2 regions of the Modestobacter sp. VKM Ac-2983 genome follow, and region 2 is predicted to be linked to the other one. Evidence: riboswitches for the same ligand, from Rfam matches in the RefSeq annotation. Region 2 holds a riboswitch; the other holds the start of a gene.
The links. Region 2 has a riboswitch for cyclic di-AMP ahead of O2W18_RS11505 (peptidoglycan DD-metalloendopeptidase family protein). Riboswitches for the same ligand answer to the same signal wherever they lie in the genome.
Positions count from the first base shown of each region.

Region 1 (5,525 bases), 880 kb from region 2:
GGCGGGCCCGGACGACTTCGCCACCGTGGTCTGGGAGGCGAACAAGGCCGGGTTCACCATCGCCGAGGGGCAATGGCAGGCGTGGGACACCACACAGAGCACCGGCGGGCGCGCCGGGGGCTGGTGGACCCCGAGCATCCAGCCGTTCAGCTCCGCGACGCCCGGCTCGAACGGCACGCCCACGACCCTGGCCACGCTGGTCGAGCACTTCGGTGCGGCAACGACGATCACCGGGTTCGCGGTGAACACCGGGCGGAGCAACGCAGGCCTGGAGGCCTACGTGGACGGCATCGGCATCACGGTGGGCGGCGAGACGACGACGTACGACGTCGAGCCACGGGTGTTCACCAAGGCGGACTGCAAGGACGGCGGCTGGGCCACGGAGTTCGAGCCCGGCCAGTTCGCCAACCAGGGCCAGTGCGTGAGCTCCTTCGCGTCGAAGGCCAAGACCGGCGAGGAGTAAGGCCGGCAAGGCCTACGGCCGGCAAGGAGCAGGGGCCGGCGAGGAGCAGGGGCCGGCAAGGACCAGCGACAGCCTGCGGACCCCGCCGTCCTTCCGACGGCGGGGTCCGCGACGCGCACTCTCACTGCTACAGGGCTGGGCCGATGGGGATCTGGGTGTCGTCGGGGCGGTAGGTGCGCCATCGCCCACCGGGATCCCGCTCCACCCGGAACCCGTGGTGGACCTTCGTGTGGTGCCGTTCGCACAACAACGCTGAGTTCTGCAGCGACGTCTCACCGCCGTGCAGCCAGTGGATCAGGTGGTGGACGTCGCACCACCACGACGGAGCACCGCAGCCGGCGAACACGCAGGACTTGTCCCGCCGTTCGACTGCTTTACGTAGCCCGGGGGTGACCACCCGGTGGTCCCGACCGAGGTCGAGCGGGACGCCGTCGGGGCCCATCACGATCCGGGAGATGCTGCCGTCACAGGCCAGGTAACGGGCCCGCGCCGCGGAGATCGTCGCCCCGAAGCCCATCTCCCCCGCACCGGCACCGGTCGCCGGGTCGACCAGGTCATCCAGGTCGACGCCCACCACCACGTGCGGCTTCACCGTCCGCAAGACCGGCAGGTTCCCCGAGGCCAACTGGTTGTCAGCCAACTGCACGAACGCATCGGCGTCCTGCTGCGACCGCGTCCGCTCATCACCCTTCGGGCGGTCGGCCTGCACGATCGACTCGATCGCCGCCTGCACCTTCTCCCCGCCCACCGCATCCAGCTCCAACCGGCCGGTCACACTCCCATCGGCGTGCTTGACCATCGTGAACCGACGACCCTCCGTCGGGTCCGGCTCCGGACCGTCGGGATCCAGGGCGTTGTCGAAGGCTTGCACCGCAGCCACCAGCGACTCGTGCGGGGACTCCGTGGCCACCTGCGCCCAGACCTGGTCGAAGGCACCCAGGTCGATGCCCTGCTCCTCGGCCCGCGCGACCTCGCGGGGGCCGATCTTCTCCGCCACCACGTTCACCTGCGCGGCCGTGATCTGCCCGCCAGCGAACCCGGCCGCCAAGGCCGGGAAGTGCTCCAGCACCCGTCCGGACCGCACGACCCGGGACGCCTCCGTCTGCGACAACCGTGCATGCCCGATCAACCACGACCGCATCGACTTCAACCCGTCGTACTCCGCAGCCTGCGTCAGCTCTGCGTGCCGCACCGTGCGGGTCAGCTCCGCAGCGACCCGATTGCCGAGCTGCACCAGCAACGTCGTCCGGTCCAACACGGCGCCATCCGTCAACCCATGCAGGTCCTCGGCCGCAAGGGCGTCCAGAGCCGACTGCAACTCGCTCATGACACCTCCCGACCGGTTCGAACGCTTGTACGAATCCTACCGCCGAGCAAGGGCTCCCACAACACGAATCCCCAGGTCAGGCGCTTGTCCACAGATCACCCTGACCCCTTGCCGCGAGCCGGTCCGACACACCAGCGCGCCGCTCGAACTCCACATCGGTCGACGAGCCAGCAGCCCACGCCGGTCTCCCCGGCCCCGACCGGACTCCGACGTCCGGCGTCACGACAACGCCCGACGTCGGCGTGATGCGCCGAGCACGCAGCGTGCACACCCGCCGATGCGGCCCAAATCGATTCCCGGGAGGGGACGGTCGATCCGAGCCGTCGTTGCACGCACCACCCTCCGGCGTTGCCCGACGTCACGTCGGCGAGTCGCCCGAGTCGCCCGGGCGTGTTGCGGCCCCACGGGGTGTCGGAACCGCAACAGGCGGCACTTTGTGACGAATCCATGACGGCCCTACCGTCATCCGCGCCCGCCGGCCCCTGAGTCACCACGCACGGTGACACCGGCGAGCACCGCCGAACCGGGCACCCGCTGCGACGTCGCAGCGAACGCCCGGACCGGGGACCCACCGCAGTTCTGGGGTGAAGTGCGACGGCACGCGAGTGTCGGAGCACCGGGCGAGTTCCCCGCCCGAACCCGTCAGCTAACTCGGTAGGCGGTTGAGGAGAACAAGGAGAACCCGTCGTCCATGACGACCACTCGCACGTCCCCTGCCCGTCGTCCCTCCCGCTCCGGTCGCCGGGCACTGATCGCGCTGTTCGCCAGCGCCGGCGTCGCCCTCACCCCGATGGCCGCCCAGGCCTCCGTCGGTGGCGGTGGCGCGCCCGCCGCAGCACCCGTCGCAGCTGCGGCCGCTCCGGTCGCGGCACCGAACGCAGCTGCCCAGATCATCGTCGACACCGCACTCGCCCAGCAGGGCAAGCCCTACGTGTGGGCCGGCGCCGGTCCCAACGTCTACGACTGCTCCGGGCTGACCCAGTACTCCTACGCGGCCGCCGGCATCACGCTGCCGCACTCCTCCCGCATGCAGTCGACGATGGGCGTCCCGGTGGCCCGCGCCGACCTGCAGCCCGGTGACCTGGTCTTCTTCTACGACCCGGTGGGTCACGTCGGCATCTACATCGGCAACGGGCTGATGGTGCACGCGCCGACCGCAGGGGACGTCGTCCGGACCATCAACGTCGACACCATGTGGGGCTACAACTCCGCGCGTCGTCTGGTCTGACGTCGCCGGGGGTGTTGCGACCCCGTGACGATCGGCGGTGCCTCTTGCCTCGCGCCTCCTCGACCGCGACGTTGGGACGTGCGAGGTAGCGAGTCCCGGCCCCGTACGGCCCGGTCGCCCGCAGGGGCGGCCGACGAACTGCCGGAGGGTGTGGCGCAGTGCCGCGCCACACCCTTCCGCAGCTGGTCAGGGCACCAGACACGAGAGGAACCTCACCGATGCTCACGTTGACCCCCCAGGCAGCAACCGCGATCCGCGGGATCCTCGACCAGTCCGAGACCCCCGAGCAGGGCGGCCTGCGGATCGCCAACGACCCGACCGCCCAGTCGCTCGCGCTGAGCCTGGCCGCCGTGCCGGCCGAGGACGACCAGGTGCTGGACCAGTCCGGCGCCCGGGTGTTCCTGGACGAGAAGGCCGCGACGGTCCTCGACGACAAGGTCCTGGACGCGCAGCCCGACCCGACCGGCAAGGTCCAGTTCGGGATCGCCGAGTCCGGCGTCTGAGCTCCCGGCACGACCGCGTCCGCCCCGTTCCGGTCCGCCGGAGCGGGGCGGACGTCGTCTGCGGCCCCGACGTACGCGAACGCCCCGCTCTCCCGAGGGAGGACGGGGCGTTCGTCGGTCCGGAGGGGTCGGGGGCATGAGCCCGGCCGGCTCCGTGGGGATCAGCCGAGCAGCGGCTCCCCGTCACGGACGAGCTGCCAGTTCTCGACGTAGAAGTCGGCCGGGTCGATCACGCTGCGCTCCTGCGCCCATTCGATGAGCAGCTGACGGATCTCCAGCTGCTCGTTGTAGACCACCGGCGCCGTCGAGACGTGCGGGAAGCCGCCACCGCCGGAGCGCCGGTAGTTGTTCACCGCCACCACGAACCGGGCGTCGTCGGCCACCGACACACCGTCGATCTCCAGCCGGGTGACCCGCTCCCCGACCGGGCGGGAGACGTCCAGGTCGTAGTCGACGCCGGAGAGCACGTCGTAGTTGTAGTCCGGCGTCCCGTCGGCGTTGGTGATCGTCTCGGGGTCGACCTCCCCGGTGGCCGGCACCTGGGTGAAGTAGCTCGCCGACTCCTCCAGGTAGTCCCGCACCTGGGCGCCGGTCATCTCCACCGCCTCCAGGGTGTTGTCGAAGACGTAGAGCCCGGCGATGTCCCGGATGGTGACCTCGCCCTCCGGGAAGACCGCCTCCCGGCTGAACGGTGCGGCGATCGACAGCACCGGCAGGTCGGCCCGCTCGGTGCCCTCGAGCGCGGCGTCGACGGTCTCCGTCTGCACCTGCTGGATGAAGTCGAGGATCGGGGTGTCGGAGTACCGGCTGGTGAGGGTGGTCAGCTCCTCGGTGGAGGTGGCCACGACCTGGTTGACGTAGTCGACCGTCGTCCGGTGCGCCTCATCGGTGACGGCGAGGACGTCGGGGTCCTCCGGGTGGTCCTTGGTGCGCAGCGCGGTGGCCGTGGCGCCCGTGACGTCCCACTGGCCGCGGGTCTTGGTCAGCGCGAAGTCGACCTGGCTGACCGTGCCGCCCCAGCGGTAGGGCTGGGTGAGCAGCACCTCCTCGCCGGTGACCTCGTTGACCACGACCTGGGACGGGGCGTCGCGGTGCGTGTGGCCGACGACCATGGCGTCGATGCCGGGCACCGTGCGGGCGATGACGTCGGACGGGTTCTCCGTGCCCACGGCGGGGTCGTCGTAGGAGGACGTCCCGCCGACGCCGGCGTGCGCGAGGACGACGACGACGTCGGCCTGCTCGGCCACGATCGGCACCCACTCCTGCGCCGTCTCGACCATGTCGCGGAACTCGACCTGGCCCTCGACGTTGTTGCGGTCCCAGATCGCCGAACCGGGCGTGGTCAGGCCGAGGATGCCGACGGTGACCGGCTTCGCGCCGCGGACCTTCATCTCCCGCAGCGTGTACGGCGGCAGGTACGGCTCGCCGGTGGCGGCGTCGACGACGTTGGCGCCCAGCACCGGGTGGTCGACGTCGTCGACGTAGCCGGCGAGGGTGTCCAGGCCGTAGTTGAACTCGTGGTTGCCGACGACCTGCGCGTCGTAGCCGATGACGTCGAAGGCCGCCGCCATCGGGTGCTCGGCCTCCGGCGGCTGCTGCGCGGCCAGGTAGGTGAGCGGCGTGCCCTGCAGGAAGTCGCCGTTGTCGACGACGAAGACGCTGTCCGCGCCCTTCTCCGCGCGCACCGAGTCGACCACGGAGGAGACCCGGGCCAGGCCCGTCGCGTCCCCGGAGCGCTCGGTGTACGGCGCGTCGCGGAAGTAGTCCCAGTCCTGCACGCGGCCGTGCAGGTCGGTGGTGGCCAGCATGGTCAGCTCGAGGCTCTGCGCCTTGCCGTGCCCGCCGCCGTGACCCTTGCCGTGCCCGTGGCCGTGCCCGTGCCCGTGGCCCTTCTCGTGACCGCCCGGGCCCGCTGCCGCGGGGGTCACCGCCCCGAAGCTCATCGCCAGCACCGCTGCCGCGACCGTCACCGTCGTCCGTCTGCGCACTCGATCTCCCCCAGCT
Region 1 is NZ_JAPVBK010000002.1:181,913-187,437, reverse strand. Features, by position in the region: gene O2W18_RS07360 (hypothetical protein) at 1-463, shown strand, start outside; gene O2W18_RS07355 (HNH endonuclease signature motif containing protein) at 591-1,790, opposite strand; cyclic di-AMP (ydaO/yuaA leader) riboswitch at 2,321-2,465, shown strand; gene O2W18_RS07350 (C40 family peptidase) at 2,482-3,018, shown strand; gene O2W18_RS07345 (HesB/IscA family protein) at 3,237-3,521, shown strand; gene O2W18_RS07340 (bifunctional metallophosphatase/5'-nucleotidase) at 3,683-5,491, opposite strand.
Region 1: linked by a shared signal. The riboswitch ahead of O2W18_RS07350 (C40 family peptidase) and the one ahead of O2W18_RS11505 (peptidoglycan DD-metalloendopeptidase family protein) in region 2 are both predicted to bind cyclic di-AMP.

Region 2 (5,525 bases):
CGGGGCCAGCGGGCCGCTGGACCCGGTGACGTCGGCATCTGCTCCCCCGGGTGTGGCTGCGGCGTGCCCGTGGTCTGGCATCGCATCGGCGACGTGGCCCACATGGACGGACCCTGCCGGCACACCGACCGGGGCAGCCACACCGAGCGACGTGGACCCGTGCTCAAAGACCGGGCCCGCGGCCACACATTGCATCCCGTGCACGGCGAAGACGGCGGCCAACAGCAACAGCGCCGCCCAGAGCCGTGCCACCAAGACCACCTCCCCCACACGACGGTACGACGGCCCGGCTGGCGCGCCCGAGACGGCTGTCGGCCCCTTGGAGTGACACCCGGGCCCCTCCCCACGCTGATCATGACCGCACCACGGCGCGAAGTGCCCACTCCAGCGACTGCTCGGCGGCACTGACCGCCCAGCGGGGTCACCGAACGAGCTCTGAGGCCTGTCGGGGTCAGCCGCAGCTCCCGCCCAACGACATGCCCCGCGCGGCCAGCCACGGAACCGGGTTGCTGCGGTCCTGGTAGAGCCCACCCTGATGCACTTCGAAGTGCAGGTGCGGACCGGTGGACTGACCCGTGTTGCCCACCAGCGCGATCTGCTGCCCAGCGGACACCTGCTGTCCCGCGTCGACCGAGTAGCTGTCGATGTGCCCGTAGAGGGTGATCGAGCCGTCCGCATGCTGCAGGTAGACGGCCAGCCCGAAGCCGGATACGGGGCCGGCCTGAAGCACCACGCCGGCTTCGGGTGCATAGATGGGGGTGCCGATCGGGGCGGCGATGTCCACGCCGTAGTGCATGGTCCCCCAGCGGGCGCCATAACAGGAGGTCACCCGCCCCGACGTCGGAATGCCAGCGCCGGCAGCAGACCGCTCACCTCCCCGGGAAGCCGCATCGTCCAGCCGCTCCGCAAGGAGTGCATCGACATCTCCACTGCTCTGTTGCTCGGTCGGTACCGCAGCGACATCGCTGCCGGCCTGCTGCTCCACCGGCCCCGCAGCAGCATCGCCGCCAAGGGTGACCACCCGCTCCTGCGCCTCCTGCAACTGCTGCTCCACCGCGGCCCTGTCCCTCACAGCGGCGTCGTAGGTCTGCTGCGCCGCAGCGAGCTCCTCGTTGGCGACCCGTTCGGCCTCGGCGGCGGATGCGGCGGCCGTGTCGCGGGCACCCACGGCGGCCTTCGCTGCCTCCGTAGCCGCCTGCTGCTGGCGCTGGACGACCTCGAGCTCGTCCAGTTGCTCGCCCCGGTCATCACCCAGGATCTCCAGCGTGGCGGCTCGTTGGAGGACCTCCTCGGGGCTGCCTGCAGCGAAGAAGGCCGACGCACTGCCGTAGGCGTCAGCGCCCATGTAGCTCTGCCGGGCCAGCGCGACGACGTCGTCTTGCGTCTGCCCGACTGCCGCCTGCGCAGCCGTCAGCTCGGCCACCCGGGCATCGGCCTCCTGTCGTGCTCGGACCAGCTCGGCCTGGGCGACCAGGCTCCGATCGGCGACCGCCTCCGCTTCCACCGTGAGCCGTTGCAAGGTCTCCTCTGCCGTGACCACCGACTTCTCGATGCTGGCAAGCGCAGCCTCGGCCTCCGCGAGTCCGGGTCGGCCTGCCGGGGCCGGCGGGGGCCCATGTGCGGCGTGGGCTGCCGGACCGGTGAGGACCAGCAGCAGGGCAGCACCGGCGGCCAGCGTCGGCGCGGTGAACGCGGCGCGCCATCGGGCGCGGCGGCGTGAGTGGACATGGTGCTGCAAGACGGTGTCGTGCGGTGTCGCCAACGTGGCGAGCTCCGTTCTCCCTCACCGTCTACCGAGTTAGCTGACGGGTTCGGGCCGGAGACAGCCCTACTCGCGGCGGCCCACTGGCCAGGCGAGATTCACCCCAAGGGAACGATGGGTCCCCGGTCTGCCACCGCGTGAGCGGCAGCAGTTCGACGGGGTCCGCGCGAGGACCTCTGGGCGAGATCGGGGCTCGGGCGGACCGGCCGTGACGCTACAACGAACCCCGATGCTCGTCACAATCCCGTAACACCAGCCAACCATCGTGGCCAGCCGCACCCTCGCGGGCCAGTGCGTGTGCGAAGGCGTTACAGGCGGACGCCGGACCGGCCTTGATGCGCCTCGACAGATCAGCAGCCCGAAGGTGGTGGACGGCAAGGAGCGCGAGTCACCCCCCTAGCACCTCCAGGTCATCGCCGGGACCGGGCGGCGCCCCATCCGTACTGTCCCGCCCCGGGTTCAGTGGAGGCTCGGAACTGACGCGGCGACGGTAGTCGCCGCGAGGTTGTGCCGGTAGAAGTCGTCCTCGAGCTCGGCCGGTGGGATCAGGCCGATCTCGCCGTGCAGGCGTCGGTGGTTGAACCAGTCGATGTACTCCGCGGTGGCGATCTCAAGGTCGTCGATGCCCTTCCAGGGGCCGCGGTTGCGGACGAGCTCGGCCTCGAAGAGGGAGTTGAACGCCTCGGCGAGGGCGTTGTCGTAGCTGTCGCCGGTGGAGCCGACAGAGGCCACGGCGCCGGCCTCGGCCAGGCGTTGGGTGTAGCGCACCGCGACGTACTGCACGCCTTTGTCCGAGTGATGGACCAGCCCGCCGAGGTCCCGGCCGGCTCGGCGGCGGGTCCAGAGGCCCATCTCCAGGGCGTCGAGCGCGAGGTCGGTGCGCAGCGAGCGGGACAGCTGCCAGCCGACCACCCGGCGGGAGTAGACGTCGGTGACGAAGGCGGCGTAGACCCAGCCGGAGAAGGTCCGGCAGTAGGTGATGTCGGCGACCCACAGCTGGTCCGGGCCGGTCGCGGTGAACGCGCGTTCGACCAGGTCCGGGCGGGTGTCCGGTCCCGAGCCGGGGATCGTGGTCCGCGGTCCCTTCGCCCGCGTGATGCCGCGCAGCCCGGCCGCACGCATCAGCCGCTCCACCGTGCACCGAGCCACGGCGTGGCCCTGCCGGCGCAGCTGCGCGTGGACCTTGCGGGCACCGTAGACACCGAAGTTGTCGGCGTGCACGGCCGCGATCACCGCGGTGGTGGCCGCGTCGGTCACCGACCGCACCGAGGGCGCCCGGGTCTTCGCGGCGTAGTAGGTGCTCGGGGCGATCTGCAGCTGCTGACAGATCGGCTCGACCCCGTGCTCATCCCGGTGGGCGTCGATGAACTCGACGATCACCGCTGTGGGCGGTCGAGCTCCGCCGCGAAGAAAGCCGACGCGCTCTTCAGGATCGCGTTCGCCCGGCGCAGCTCCGTCGATCTCGGCCTGGGTGACCCAGTTGCGCAGCGTCTCGGGGTTGATCCCCAGCTGATCGCCGATCCGCTTCAACGCCCCGCTCCGCGTGGCCGGGTCACGCCGCGCATCGACCGCCAACCGGATCGCCCGCTCCCGCAGCTCGTCGGGGTACTTCCTCGGTGCCGCCATGCCTCTCATCCTCACGTGGATTGAGAGCCTCCATCAGACCCGGGGCGGGACAGGGTACTTCCTCGGTGCCGCCATGACTCTCATCCTCACGTGGATTGAGAGCCTCCATCAGACCCGGGGCGGGACAAGATGGCCGAGCACGCCCAGTTCACCGTCGCCACCGGGGTCACCGTCTACTTTTGCGACCCCAAGAGCCCCTGGCAGCGAGGCAGCAACGAGAACACCAACGGACTCCTGCGCCAATACCTGCCCAAGGGCAGTGACCTGCGCACCTTCACCCACGACGACCTCGACGCCATCGCCGCACGCCTCAACGGCCGACCCCGACAAACCCTGGGCTGGAAGACTCCCGCCGAAGCATTCAACGAGGCTGTTGCACAGACCCATTGAGACCGCCCCCGTTAACGGACGGCCCGATACTCGACCGTTTGCGGGCCGATGAGGACCGACGGTGCAGGGTCACCGGGCTCCGCGACGCAGCGGCGTGAGCGCGTCGGCCCATCTGACCACCTGGTCGAGAGTTGCCTTGAGTGCGGCTTCGTGATGCCCAGCGGGCGCCACGCAGCCATCGGGGAAGTCGGTGAACAGCGAGAGGGCGACCTGCGATCGGACGTCGGCGACGTGGAGCTCTCCCATGACCAGGCGGAGTTGTTCGACGGCTCGGGTGCCGCCGTGGGTGCCGTAGCCGACGAAGCCGGCCGCCTTGTCCTGCCACTCGGTGTAGAGGTAGTCCAACGCGTTCTTGAGGACGCCGGGCATGGAGTGGTTGTACTCAGGGGTCACGATGACGAAGCCGTCGTAGGTGGCGATCGTCTCGGCCCACCGGCGGGTGTGGGGCTGGGCGTAGGTGCTGGTCATGGCGGCGACGACGGGTTCGTCCAGGTGTGGCAGTGGGTGGTCGGCCAGGTCAACGATCTCGAATTCGGCGTCCTCGCGCGTGCGGGCGGCGGCGTGCACCCATTGGGCGACAGCGGCGGACTTTCGGCCTGGTCGGGTACTGCCGACGATGATGGCGATACGTGTCATGCCGTGGACTCCTCAGGTCGGGCGGTTCTCGGGACGGTTGCGCCGGCTTGTCGCTGTTCGTAGGTCAGCCATGCCGCGCCGACGAGTGCAACTGTGGTGACTGCTGTCAGCCACCAGAAGGTGGTGCGGAAGGCGCCGGAGGCGGCCGCTCCTGTGGCGTTTTCAGTCAGACCGCTGGTGAGGATGGCGATGAAGATGGCGCTGCCGATGGCTGCTCCGACGCGGGAGAGCACGTTGATCTGCGCACTGGCATCAGGCATCTGGTGGGCTCGGACGGTGGCGAGGGCGGAGGAGACCGCCGGCATGCCGCTCAGGGCCAGACCGATACCGCGCAGCACCTGGAGCAGTTGAACGGTCACGATGTCCATGCCGACCGGCATCAGCGCGAAGGGCAGTGTGGTCGCTGCGGTGATCAGCAGCCCGACAACCGTGATGCGACCTCCACCGAACCGGTCGGTGAGCCACCCGGCGACCGGGAACATCGCGGCGGCGCCGACGCTGAAAGCGATCAGGAGCAGGCCCGTGTCGACGATGTCGCGGCCCAGCAACACCAGGAAGTACAGGGGCATGACGATCAGCCCGCCGAACAGGGCTGCACCGTTGAAGAACACCTCGAACGCGGCAGCGCGGTAGACCCGGTTGGCGAACAGGCCCAGGTCCGACAGCGGCGATGGGGTGGCGCGGGACCGGGCGAGGAACCCGATCAGCGCGAGCAAGCCCAGGGCCGCGGCGGTCACGGGGGCAGTCGAGATCTGCTGCTGCTCGGTGAGTTCCGTGATGCCGTAGGTGAGCAGCGGCAGGCCCAGGACCACCAGGACCAACCCGGGTACGTCCAGACGGTCCCCCGGTGCTCGGTCCCCGCGCGGCACCACGCGTAGACCCAGCAGGAGCCCCAGCGCACCGACGGGCAGGTTGACCAGGAACAGCCATTGCCACGACAGGTGCGAGAGCAGGAGTGCCCCGACGACCGGGCCGACCGCGGGAGCCAAGATCGCGGGAACGCTTGTGGTGGCCATGACCCGACCCATGCGAGCCGGACCGGCCACCTGACCGAGGACCGTCATGCCGGCAGGGACCAGGAGTCCTCCGGCCAGTCCCTGCAGAACTCGGA
Region 2 is NZ_JAPVBK010000002.1:1,064,804-1,070,328, forward strand. Features, by position in the region: gene O2W18_RS11505 (peptidoglycan DD-metalloendopeptidase family protein) at 452-1,762, opposite strand; cyclic di-AMP (ydaO/yuaA leader) riboswitch at 1,777-1,920, opposite strand; gene O2W18_RS11510 (IS3 family transposase) at 2,222-3,388, opposite strand; AL1L pseudoknot at 3,065-3,178, opposite strand; partial or broken gene O2W18_RS11515 (IS30 family transposase) at 3,515-3,778, shown strand; gene O2W18_RS11520 (NADPH-dependent FMN reductase) at 3,848-4,414, opposite strand; gene O2W18_RS11525 (DHA2 family efflux MFS transporter permease subunit) at 4,411-5,525, opposite strand, start outside.